2 regions of the Arthrobacter sp. P4_F10 genome follow, and region 2 is predicted to be linked to the other one. Evidence: riboswitches for the same ligand, from Rfam matches in the RefSeq annotation. Region 2 holds a riboswitch; the other holds the start of a gene.
The links. Region 2 has a riboswitch for glycine ahead of gcvP (aminomethyl-transferring glycine dehydrogenase). Riboswitches for the same ligand answer to the same signal wherever they lie in the genome.
Positions count from the first base shown of each region.

Region 1 (4,413 bases), on a different contig from region 2:
GTGTGGACGGGGAATGCGGCCTGCTCACGCGGGTACGCCCGCTCCCAGTCGGAAGATACGACGGCGGCTGCCGTGTGGGGTGCGTTGCGCAGCGGGGAGTTCTCCACCGTGAAATCTCCGTTGGAGACCTGGTCGATCTCCTGGCGGATGGTGATCATCGCCTCGATGAAGCGGTCGATCTCCGCAAGGTCCTCGGACTCGGTGGGCTCCACCATCAGGGTGCCCGCCACGGGGAAGGACAGCGTGGGGGCGTGGAAGCCGTAGTCGATCAGGCGCTTGGCCACGTCCTCGGCGGTCACGCCGGTCCTGGCCGTGAGTTCACGCAAATCCAGGATGCACTCGTGCGCCACCAGCCCGCTCTCCCCCGTGTAGAGAACCGGGAAGTGCTCATCCAACCGTGCGGCAATGTAATTCGCCGCGAGCAGGGCCGACTTGGTCGCTTCGGTGAGGCCCTGGCCGCCCATCAGCTTCACGTACGCCCAGGAGATCGGCAGCACACCGGCGGATCCGTAGCGTGAAGCGGAGATCGCAACACCAGTTCCTGGTTCGGTACCGCCGGCCTCGTGCGCCGCCTTGTTCGCGTCCCCTGGCATGAACGGTGCAAGGTGTGCCTTGGCAGCAACCGGGCCGACGCCGGGTCCGCCGCCGCCGTGCGGGATGCAGAAGGTCTTGTGCAGGTTCAGGTGCGAGACGTCGCCGCCGAACTTGCCCGGCTGGGCGAGGCCCACGAGGGCGTTGAGGTTGGCGCCGTCGACGTAGACCTGCCCGCCGGCGGCGTGGATCGCGTCGCAGACCTCGCGGACGTCGGCGTCGTAGACCCCGTGGGTGGACGGGTAGGTGATCATGATCGCCGAGAGGACGTCCTTGTTGGCCTCGATCTTGGCGGCGAGGTCCGTGTGGTCGATCGTGCCGTCGGAAGCCGTGGCCACGACGACCACCTTCATGCCGGCGAGCACGGCGGAGGCGGCGTTGGTGCCGTGGGCCGAGGCCGGAATGAGGCAGACGTTGCGCTGCTCGTCACCGCGGGAGTGGTGGTAGCCGCGGATGGCCAGCAGGCCGGCGAGCTCACCCTGGGATCCGGCGTTGGGCTGGATGGAGACCTGGTCGTAGCCCGTGATCTCGGCGAGGTCAGCTTCGAGGCCGCTGATGAGCTCGCGCCAGCCCTCGGTCTGGGAGTCCGGGGCGAAGGGGTGGATGGAGGCGAACTCCGGCCAGGAGATGGCTTCCATCTCGGCCGTGGCGTTCAGCTTCATGGTGCACGAGCCCAGCGGGATCATGGTGCGGTCCAGGGCGAGGTCGCGGTCCGAGAGGCGGCGGATGTAGCGCAGCAGCTGGGTCTCGGAACGGTGCGTGTTGAAGACCGGGTGCTGTAGGAAGTCGGAGGTGCGCAGCACCGTCTCGGGCAGCTCGAAGCCCTTGGCCTCCAGGACCGGACCGGCGCCAAAGGCGACGACGACCGCGGCGAGGACCTCCGGCGTCGTGGTTTCATCGACGGACACGCCAACTGTGTCCGCGTCGATGAGCCGCAGGTTGATGCCCCGGGCCCCGGCGGCGGCGATGACCTTGGCGGCCTTGCCGGGCACGCGGACCGTGAGGGTGTCGAAGAAGGAGTCGCTCGCCAGTTCGCGGCCGGCGATCTTCAGCGTGGCGGCGAGGGCGCGGGTGTTGTTGTGGACGGTCTCGGCGATGGCTTTCAGCCCGTCGGGGCCGTGGTAGACGGCGTAGAACGAGGACACGATGGCCAGCAGTGCCTGCGCGGTGCAGATGTTGGACGTGGCCTTTTCGCGGCGGATGTGCTGCTCGCGGGTCTGCAGGGCCAGGCGGTACGCCGGGACGCCGGCGTTGTCTTTGGAGACGCCGACGATGCGGCCGGGGAGCGTGCGTTCCATGCCCTCGCGCACCGCCATGTAGGCGGCGTGCGGGCCGCCGAAGAACAGCGGCACGCCCAGGCGCTGGGTGGAGCCGACGGCGATATCCGCACCCTGCTCGCCCGGAGGGGTGATCAGGGTCAGGGCCAGGAGGTCCGCTGCCACGGTGACCAGCGCGCCGCGTTCCTTGGCCTCGGCGATCACGGCGGACTGGTCCCACACCCGGCCGGAGACGCCGGGCTGCTGCAGGACGACGCCGTTGATGACGCCCTCGGGCAGGCCCTTGGAGAGGTCGGCGACCTCCACCTCGAAGCCCAGGGCTTCGGCGCGGCCCAGCACAATGGCGATGGTCTGCGGGAGGCAGTCGGCGTCGAGGACGGTCTTGGCCCCGGCCGCGGACTTGTTCTTGTTGGCGCGGCGCATGAGGAGCACGGCCTCGGCGACGGCGGTGGCCTCGTCGAGGAGCGACGCGTTGGCGACCGGGAGCGCGGTGAGGTCCTGGACCATGGTCTGGAAGTTCAGCAGCGCCTCGAGGCGGCCCTGGGAGATCTCCGGCTGGTAGGGCGTGTACGCGGTGTACCAGGCCGGGGCTTCGAGGATGTTGCGGCGGATCACCGGCGGGGTGACGGTGTCGTAGTAGCCCTGGCCGATCATCTGCACGGCCGTCTTGTTCTTGGAGGCGAGCTTGCGCAGCTCGGCCAGCACCTGGACTTCGCTGAGGGCGCTGTCCAGCGTGAGGGGCTTTTCCTGGCGAATGGAATCGGGGACCGCGTTGTCAACGAGGCCATCAACGCTGTCGTAGCCGACGGCCTTGAGCATGGTGTCGATGTCGGCCTGGCGGCGGGCGCCGATGTGGCGATCTGCGAAGGTGGACGGGGACGATTGAACCGTCATGAGAGGAACTCCATAATTCAGGTGGCATCAAAACGCCACGATGATTCGGGTTCCTCCCCGCTCTGTATTGGACCTGAGAGTTTCCGTTTTGCCCTGCTGATTGCAGCGCGCCACTTGCACCGTCGGTGAGCCCGGTTGCCCGGACTGCTTTCCAGAGTTGCCTTGCCGCGGCGGTACGTGGGCCTGAGAGATTCCTGGGGAGGATTTGCTCCTACGGCGCCTGCTGAACGTACCGGCAGGACTCTCCCGCCGCAGATCATAAGCCGTGCCACTGGTCGGTGACACAGCTCACAATTTATCTGGTTCCCGGGCAGGATGCAAAATTAATTTCAATTGAGTCGCTGTTTCCTGCACCACGGGGGTGCCTCCCCGCCGTCGAATGCCAGCCAAGGAACAAGTCCATCCCCCGGGGCCGTTGGGCTACTACGACCTGCCGTCCGCTGACGCTGGCAGCACCCTACACACCCGGACCGAGACCACGGGAAACGCGAACCCTTCGAATATGATCGCGTGATGCCTCTCCTTATCGCTCCGGACGCAAGCTACCACTCCTCCTGGCTGGAAGGATCCGCAGAATTTGACGGCGCCCACCGGGACGGCGGGGGCGCGGAGGACTGGTCCCTGGAAGAACTCAAAGATGCCCAGTCGTTCCGCCGCTTTGTCGACGCCCTCATCAATGACGCTCGGCCGGAGAGCCCGCGGAAGCCAGGATATGTGCCCTGCACGTACTTGTGGATCATGGAGGGTGACACGTTCCTTGGCTCACTGGCCATCAGGCACGAACTGAACGACTTCCTTTTCAACGAAGGCGGGCACATCGGCTACAGCGTGAGGCCCTCCGCCAGGCGTCGCGGCCACGCAGCGAGGGCGCTGGCTGATGCCTTGCCGATTGCCCGTGAACTGGGAATCCCCCGGGTTCTTCTCACATGCGATGAGGATAATGCAGGCTCACGAGCGACCATCGAAAAGAACGGCGGCGCCTACGAGGACACCCGCAACGGCAAACGCCGCTACTGGGTCGACACCGTCTGACCGGGCACGCCCCGAACGAACTGATCTCCGTTTACAGAGCGTGAAGTCGGTGCGACGCTGAACGCAATTCGGCCCGCGCGGGCTGTCTTCGGACTGGGGGTAACGAAAATGCAATGGGGCACGCCGCAACCGGAAAGTCCGTGGCCGCATGACATGGTGATCAGCGTCAATGACGATCCACACCACCTGACTCTCCTTCTGTTTGTCCGGCAGGCATGGTCCCTGGCCGGCGACCTCAACATCCCGCCCCTAAGCCCCGTACCAGACTGTGGTCATTCCCGGATGCCGGAATCGGCTGATGCCTCCACGTGGGAGAAGCGCTGGAAAACGTCATGGGACCAGGCCTGGAGCTGGTACCAGATCGAAGATCCAACGCACCATCCCACGCCCGCGGAATTGCGCGAGTCCGGGGACGCCAGTCAGGGGTTGAATCCTTTGATCCCACCCTTTTGGACTCAACGGTATGAATGGGAAGGTCTGGACCGCGAGGCTTATCAAGCCTGGGACCGAAGCCTGATCCCGAAATTTCCCCACGATGCCGAACCCCGAAGTCTCCAAGAACTCATCCCGGCATGGGAAAGCGGAATCGACACTGTCATCGTGCTGCCGTACGAGGGGT
Region 1 covers NZ_JBFUJJ010000003.1:4,284-8,696, forward strand. Annotated here, with positions in the region: gene gcvP (aminomethyl-transferring glycine dehydrogenase) at 1-2,762, opposite strand, end outside; glycine riboswitch at 2,815-2,922, opposite strand; glycine riboswitch at 2,924-3,021, opposite strand; gene AC1DR1_RS04915 (GNAT family N-acetyltransferase) at 3,276-3,794, shown strand; gene AC1DR1_RS04920 (hypothetical protein) at 3,948-4,413, shown strand, end outside.
Region 1: another riboswitch for glycine. It lies ahead of gcvP (aminomethyl-transferring glycine dehydrogenase); the one in region 2 lies ahead of gcvP (aminomethyl-transferring glycine dehydrogenase).

Region 2 (4,413 bases):
CAGCGGGACCACGAGCAGCCCCGCCACGACAGTGGCGATGAGGGCCGGGACCATGGCGACTCCGGAAGCCGAGGGGGACTGGCCCTCGACCAGCTGCAGGTGCTGTGCCAGGAACAGGATGAAGCCGTTGAAGGAGAACAGCGCCAGGACGTTGGCGATGATGGCCGTGCTGAAGATCCGGTTGCCAAAGAGGCTGACATCGAGCATCGGCGCCGTACCTTCCCCGCGGGCAAGTGCCCGCTGCCGCCGGATGAACACGTAGCCCATGAGCAGGCCGGCTCCAATGCTCGCGAAGGCCTCTGGTGCGGGCCCGTGGGTGGCGAGGGTTTTGATCCCGTAGACGACCGGCACCATGACCAGCAGGGACAGGACAATGCTGGGCACGTCCACGCGGCCGGGGTTCGGGTCGCGGGATTCCGGTATCAGCGCCGGACCGAGCACCAGGAGAGGAAGGATGATCGGCACTGCGACCAGCAGGACGGCGCCCCACCAGAAGTGTTCCACCAGCCAGCCGCCGGCAATCGGGCCGAGGGCGGCGCCGCCGGAGAAGCCGGCGGCCCAGATCGCCACGGCCAGCCTGCGCCGGTTGGGCTGCGGAAAGATATTGCGGATCAGGGAAAGAGTGGACGGCATGAGCATGGCGCCGAACAGGCCAAGCCCGGCACGGCCGGCGATCAGCCATTCGGCGCTCGGTGCGAACGCCGTCGCGGCCGAAACCGCGGCAAAACCCGCGCTGCCCACGAAGAGCAGGCGGCGCCGTCCGATCCTGTCGCCGAGGCTGCCCATAGCGACCAGCAGTCCGGCCAGGACCAAGGGATAGGCGTCGACGATCCAGAGCAGCTGGACGCCGGAAGCGGACAGGCTGGTGGCGATGGCCGGCAGGGCAAACGTCAGGGCGGTGTTGTCCACGGCCACGAGCAGGACGGGGAACATTAGCAGGGCCAGCGCCACCCAGTCGCGCCACGGTGCCCGGGGGCCGGTGGCCGCCGGGATGCTGGTGGCTGCGGTGATCGATGAAATGCTCATAGGACATAACTATACCGTCTGGACGGTACAGTTAAGAAATGAAGGGCTGGGCAGGCATGATGGGAGGCATGCCCAGGAAACCCGTCGCCCGCGAGGCCGTCCTCGATGCCTTCGAATCCCTGCTCATCGAAGTCGGTGAACGCGCCGCGACGCTGGACGCCGTCGCGCGCCGGGCCGGCGTCTCCAAGGGCGGCCTGCTCTACCACTTCCCGACCAAGGAGGCGATGATCGCGGTCCTGCTGGAACGGCTGGACCGGCATCTGGCTGCGGATGTTGCCGCCATGGCGGCGGCCCCCGAAGGGGCGGCGGCGTACTTCATTAGGTCCTCGGTGTGGGCGGACACGCCCATGGACCGGGTCTTCGTGGCGGCCACGCGGCTCGCCGAGGTGGCGCACGGGGAGACCCTCCGCCGCTTCGCCGCCGCCCAGGCGAGCTGGCTGGAACTGCTGGCGGCCGACGTCGGACCCGCCATGGCGAAGGCCGTCCTGTACATGGGGGACGGGCTGTACTTCAACGCCATGCTGGGCCGGGGCCCCGGCGGGCCGCTTCCGGAGGTCGAAGCGGACGTCGAGAGCCTGCTGGCCGCCGTCGAGAAGCTGCGCCGCTGACGCTCCCGCCCACCCCGCCCGCTCCCGCCCACCCCGCCGAACTCGCCGGAAGCGTGCGAGTTCGCCGCAAAGTTGCGGCGACCTGGCCGCTGTCCGGCGAACTCGTGTTGGCGGACGCACCCGGGGGCGGCTTGTCGCCCGTAACCTGGGTCGGCGGCTGGCAGGGAGTTTGCGGACGCGCGCCCGGCATAGGAGAATGGGAGCTGTGACTGTTGTCACCCACGATTAATCACCCAACTGAATACGCCTTTGATCTGCGGCGGGAGAGTCCTGCAAGTAGGTACAAGCAGGCGCCGTAGGAGCAAACCCTCCCCAGGAATCTCTCAGGCCCATGTACCGCCGCGGCAAGGCATCTCTGGAAAGTAGCAGGCGTGTCCCGGACATGCTGTGCTCACCGACGGTGCAAGCGGAGCCCCTGAAACGCAGGCTTCGCGGAAACTCTCAGGTCCAATACAGAGCGGGGAGGAACCCGAATCAATGTGGCGTACCCTGCGCCGCCTGAGTTATGGAGTTCCTTGTGACTGTTACCCCAGCCTCCACGTCCTTCGTTGACCGGCACATCGGCGCGCGCCGCCAGGCCGACGTCGACGCCATGCTGAAGGCTGTCGGCTACGACACCGTCGACGCCCTGGTGGACACCGCCGTTCCGAAGGACATCCGTCAGGACTCCGATCTCGCGCTCGCCGCCGCCCTCAGCGAGGTGGAAGTCCTCGCCGAGCTGCGCAAGCTCGCAGCGAAGAACAAGACCGCCGTGCAGATGATCGGGCAGGGCTACTACGACACGCTCACCCCGCCGGTGATCCGCCGCAACATCCTCGAAGCCCCGGCCTGGTACACCGCGTACACGCCGTACCAGCCGGAAATCTCCCAGGGCCGGCTCGAAGCCCTGCTGAACTTCCAGACCATGGTCCAGGACCTCGTCGGCCTGCCGATCGCCAACGCATCGCTGCTGGACGAAGCCACCGCCGTCGCCGAGGCCGTGCTGATGATGCGCCGCGCCAACAAGAACAAGACGGCGCACGACGGCAAGACCGTCCTCGACGCCGACTGCCTCCCGCAGACCATCGCGATCGTCAAGGGCCGCGCGGAAGCCCTCGGCTTCGAGGTCGAGGTCGCGGACCTCTCGAAGGGCCTGCCCGAGGGCGTCATCAACGGCGTCGTCCTGCAGCAGCCGGGCGTCTCCGGCCGCGTGTTGGACCACACCGCGGTGATCGCCGACGCCAAGGAACGCGGCGCGCTGGTCACTGTGGCCGCGGACCTCCTGGCCCTGACCCTGATCACCCCTCCGGGCGAGCAGGGTGCGGATATCGCCGTCGGCTCCGCCCAGCGCTTCGGCGTGCCGCTGTTCTTCGGCGGCCCGCACGCCGCCTACATGGCCGTGCAGAAGGGGCTGGAGCGCTCCATGCCCGGCCGCCTCGTGGGTGTCTCCAAAGACAACGCCGGCGTCCCCGCCTACCGCCTGGCCCTGCAGACCCGCGAGCAGCACATCCGCCGCGAGAAGGCCACGTCCAACATCTGCACCGCCCAGGCACTGCTGGCCATCGTGTCCTCGTTCTACGCCGTCTACCATGGCCCAGACGGGCTGAAGGCCATCGCCCAGTCGGTCCACGTCCACGCCAAGACCATCGCCGCCTCCCTGAAGGCCGCCGGGCTGGACGTGCTGCACACGTCATTCTTCGACACCATCACCGTCTCCGTGCCGGGCCGGGCGGCAGAGATCATCGCGGCCGCCGACGCCAAGGGCGTCAACCTGCGGGCCATCGACGCCGACACTGTCGGCATCTCCGCCGATGAGGCCACGACGGTGGCTATCGTCGCCGACGTCATCGCCGCGTTTGGCGCGTCGGTGACCGACACATCTGAGGGCTTCGGCCTGGACTCCGCCGTGGAGCGCACCTCCGACTACCTCCAGCACCCGGTGTTCAACACGCACCGTTCCGAAACCCAGTTGCTGCGCTACATCCGCCGCCTCTCGGACCGCGACCTCGCCCTGGACCGCACCATGATCCCGCTGGGCTCGTGCACCATGAAGCTGAACGCCACGGCCGAGATGGAAGCCATCTCCTGGCCGGAGTTCGCCTCCATCCACCCCTTCGCCCCGGACTCCCAGACCGAGGGCTGGCGCGAACTGATCGAGGACCTCGAAGCCCAGCTGACCGAGATCACGGGCTACGACCAGGTCTCCATCCAGCCCAACGCCGGATCCCAGGGCGAGCTCGCCGGCCTGCTGGCCATCCGCGGCTACCACCACTCCCGCGGAGACGAGCAGCGCAACGTCTGCCTCATCCCGGCCTCGGCCCACGGCACCAACGCCGCCTCCGCCGTGCTCGCCGGCATGAAGGTGGTCGTCGTGGCCACGGCTTCGGACGGCACGATCGACCACACGGACCTCGCCGCCAAGATCGAGGCCAACAAGGACGTCCTCTCGGCGATCATGATCACCTACCCGTCCACCCACGGGGTCTACGACGCCGACGTCCGCGAGGTCTGCGACTCCGTGCATGCGGCCGGTGGGCAGGTCTACATCGACGGCGCCAACCTCAACGCCCTCGTGGGGCTGGCCCAGCCGGGCATGTTCGGCGGCGACGTCTCGCACCTGAACCTGCACAAGACCTTCTGCATCCCGCACGGCGGCGGCGGACCCGGCGTCGGCCCGGTTGCTGCCAAGGCCCACCTGGCACCGTTCATGCCCGGCGATGCCAACAACGCCGACCCGGCCGACGGCACCCCGATCTCCGCCTCCCGCTACGGCTCGGCCGGTGTGCTGCCGATCTCCTGG
Region 2 covers NZ_JBFUJJ010000043.1:14,824-19,236, forward strand. Annotated here, with positions in the region: gene AC1DR1_RS21030 (MFS transporter) at 1-1,026, opposite strand, end outside; gene AC1DR1_RS21035 (TetR/AcrR family transcriptional regulator) at 1,095-1,634, shown strand; glycine riboswitch at 1,885-1,983, shown strand; glycine riboswitch at 1,985-2,100, shown strand; gene gcvP (aminomethyl-transferring glycine dehydrogenase) at 2,140-4,413, shown strand, end outside.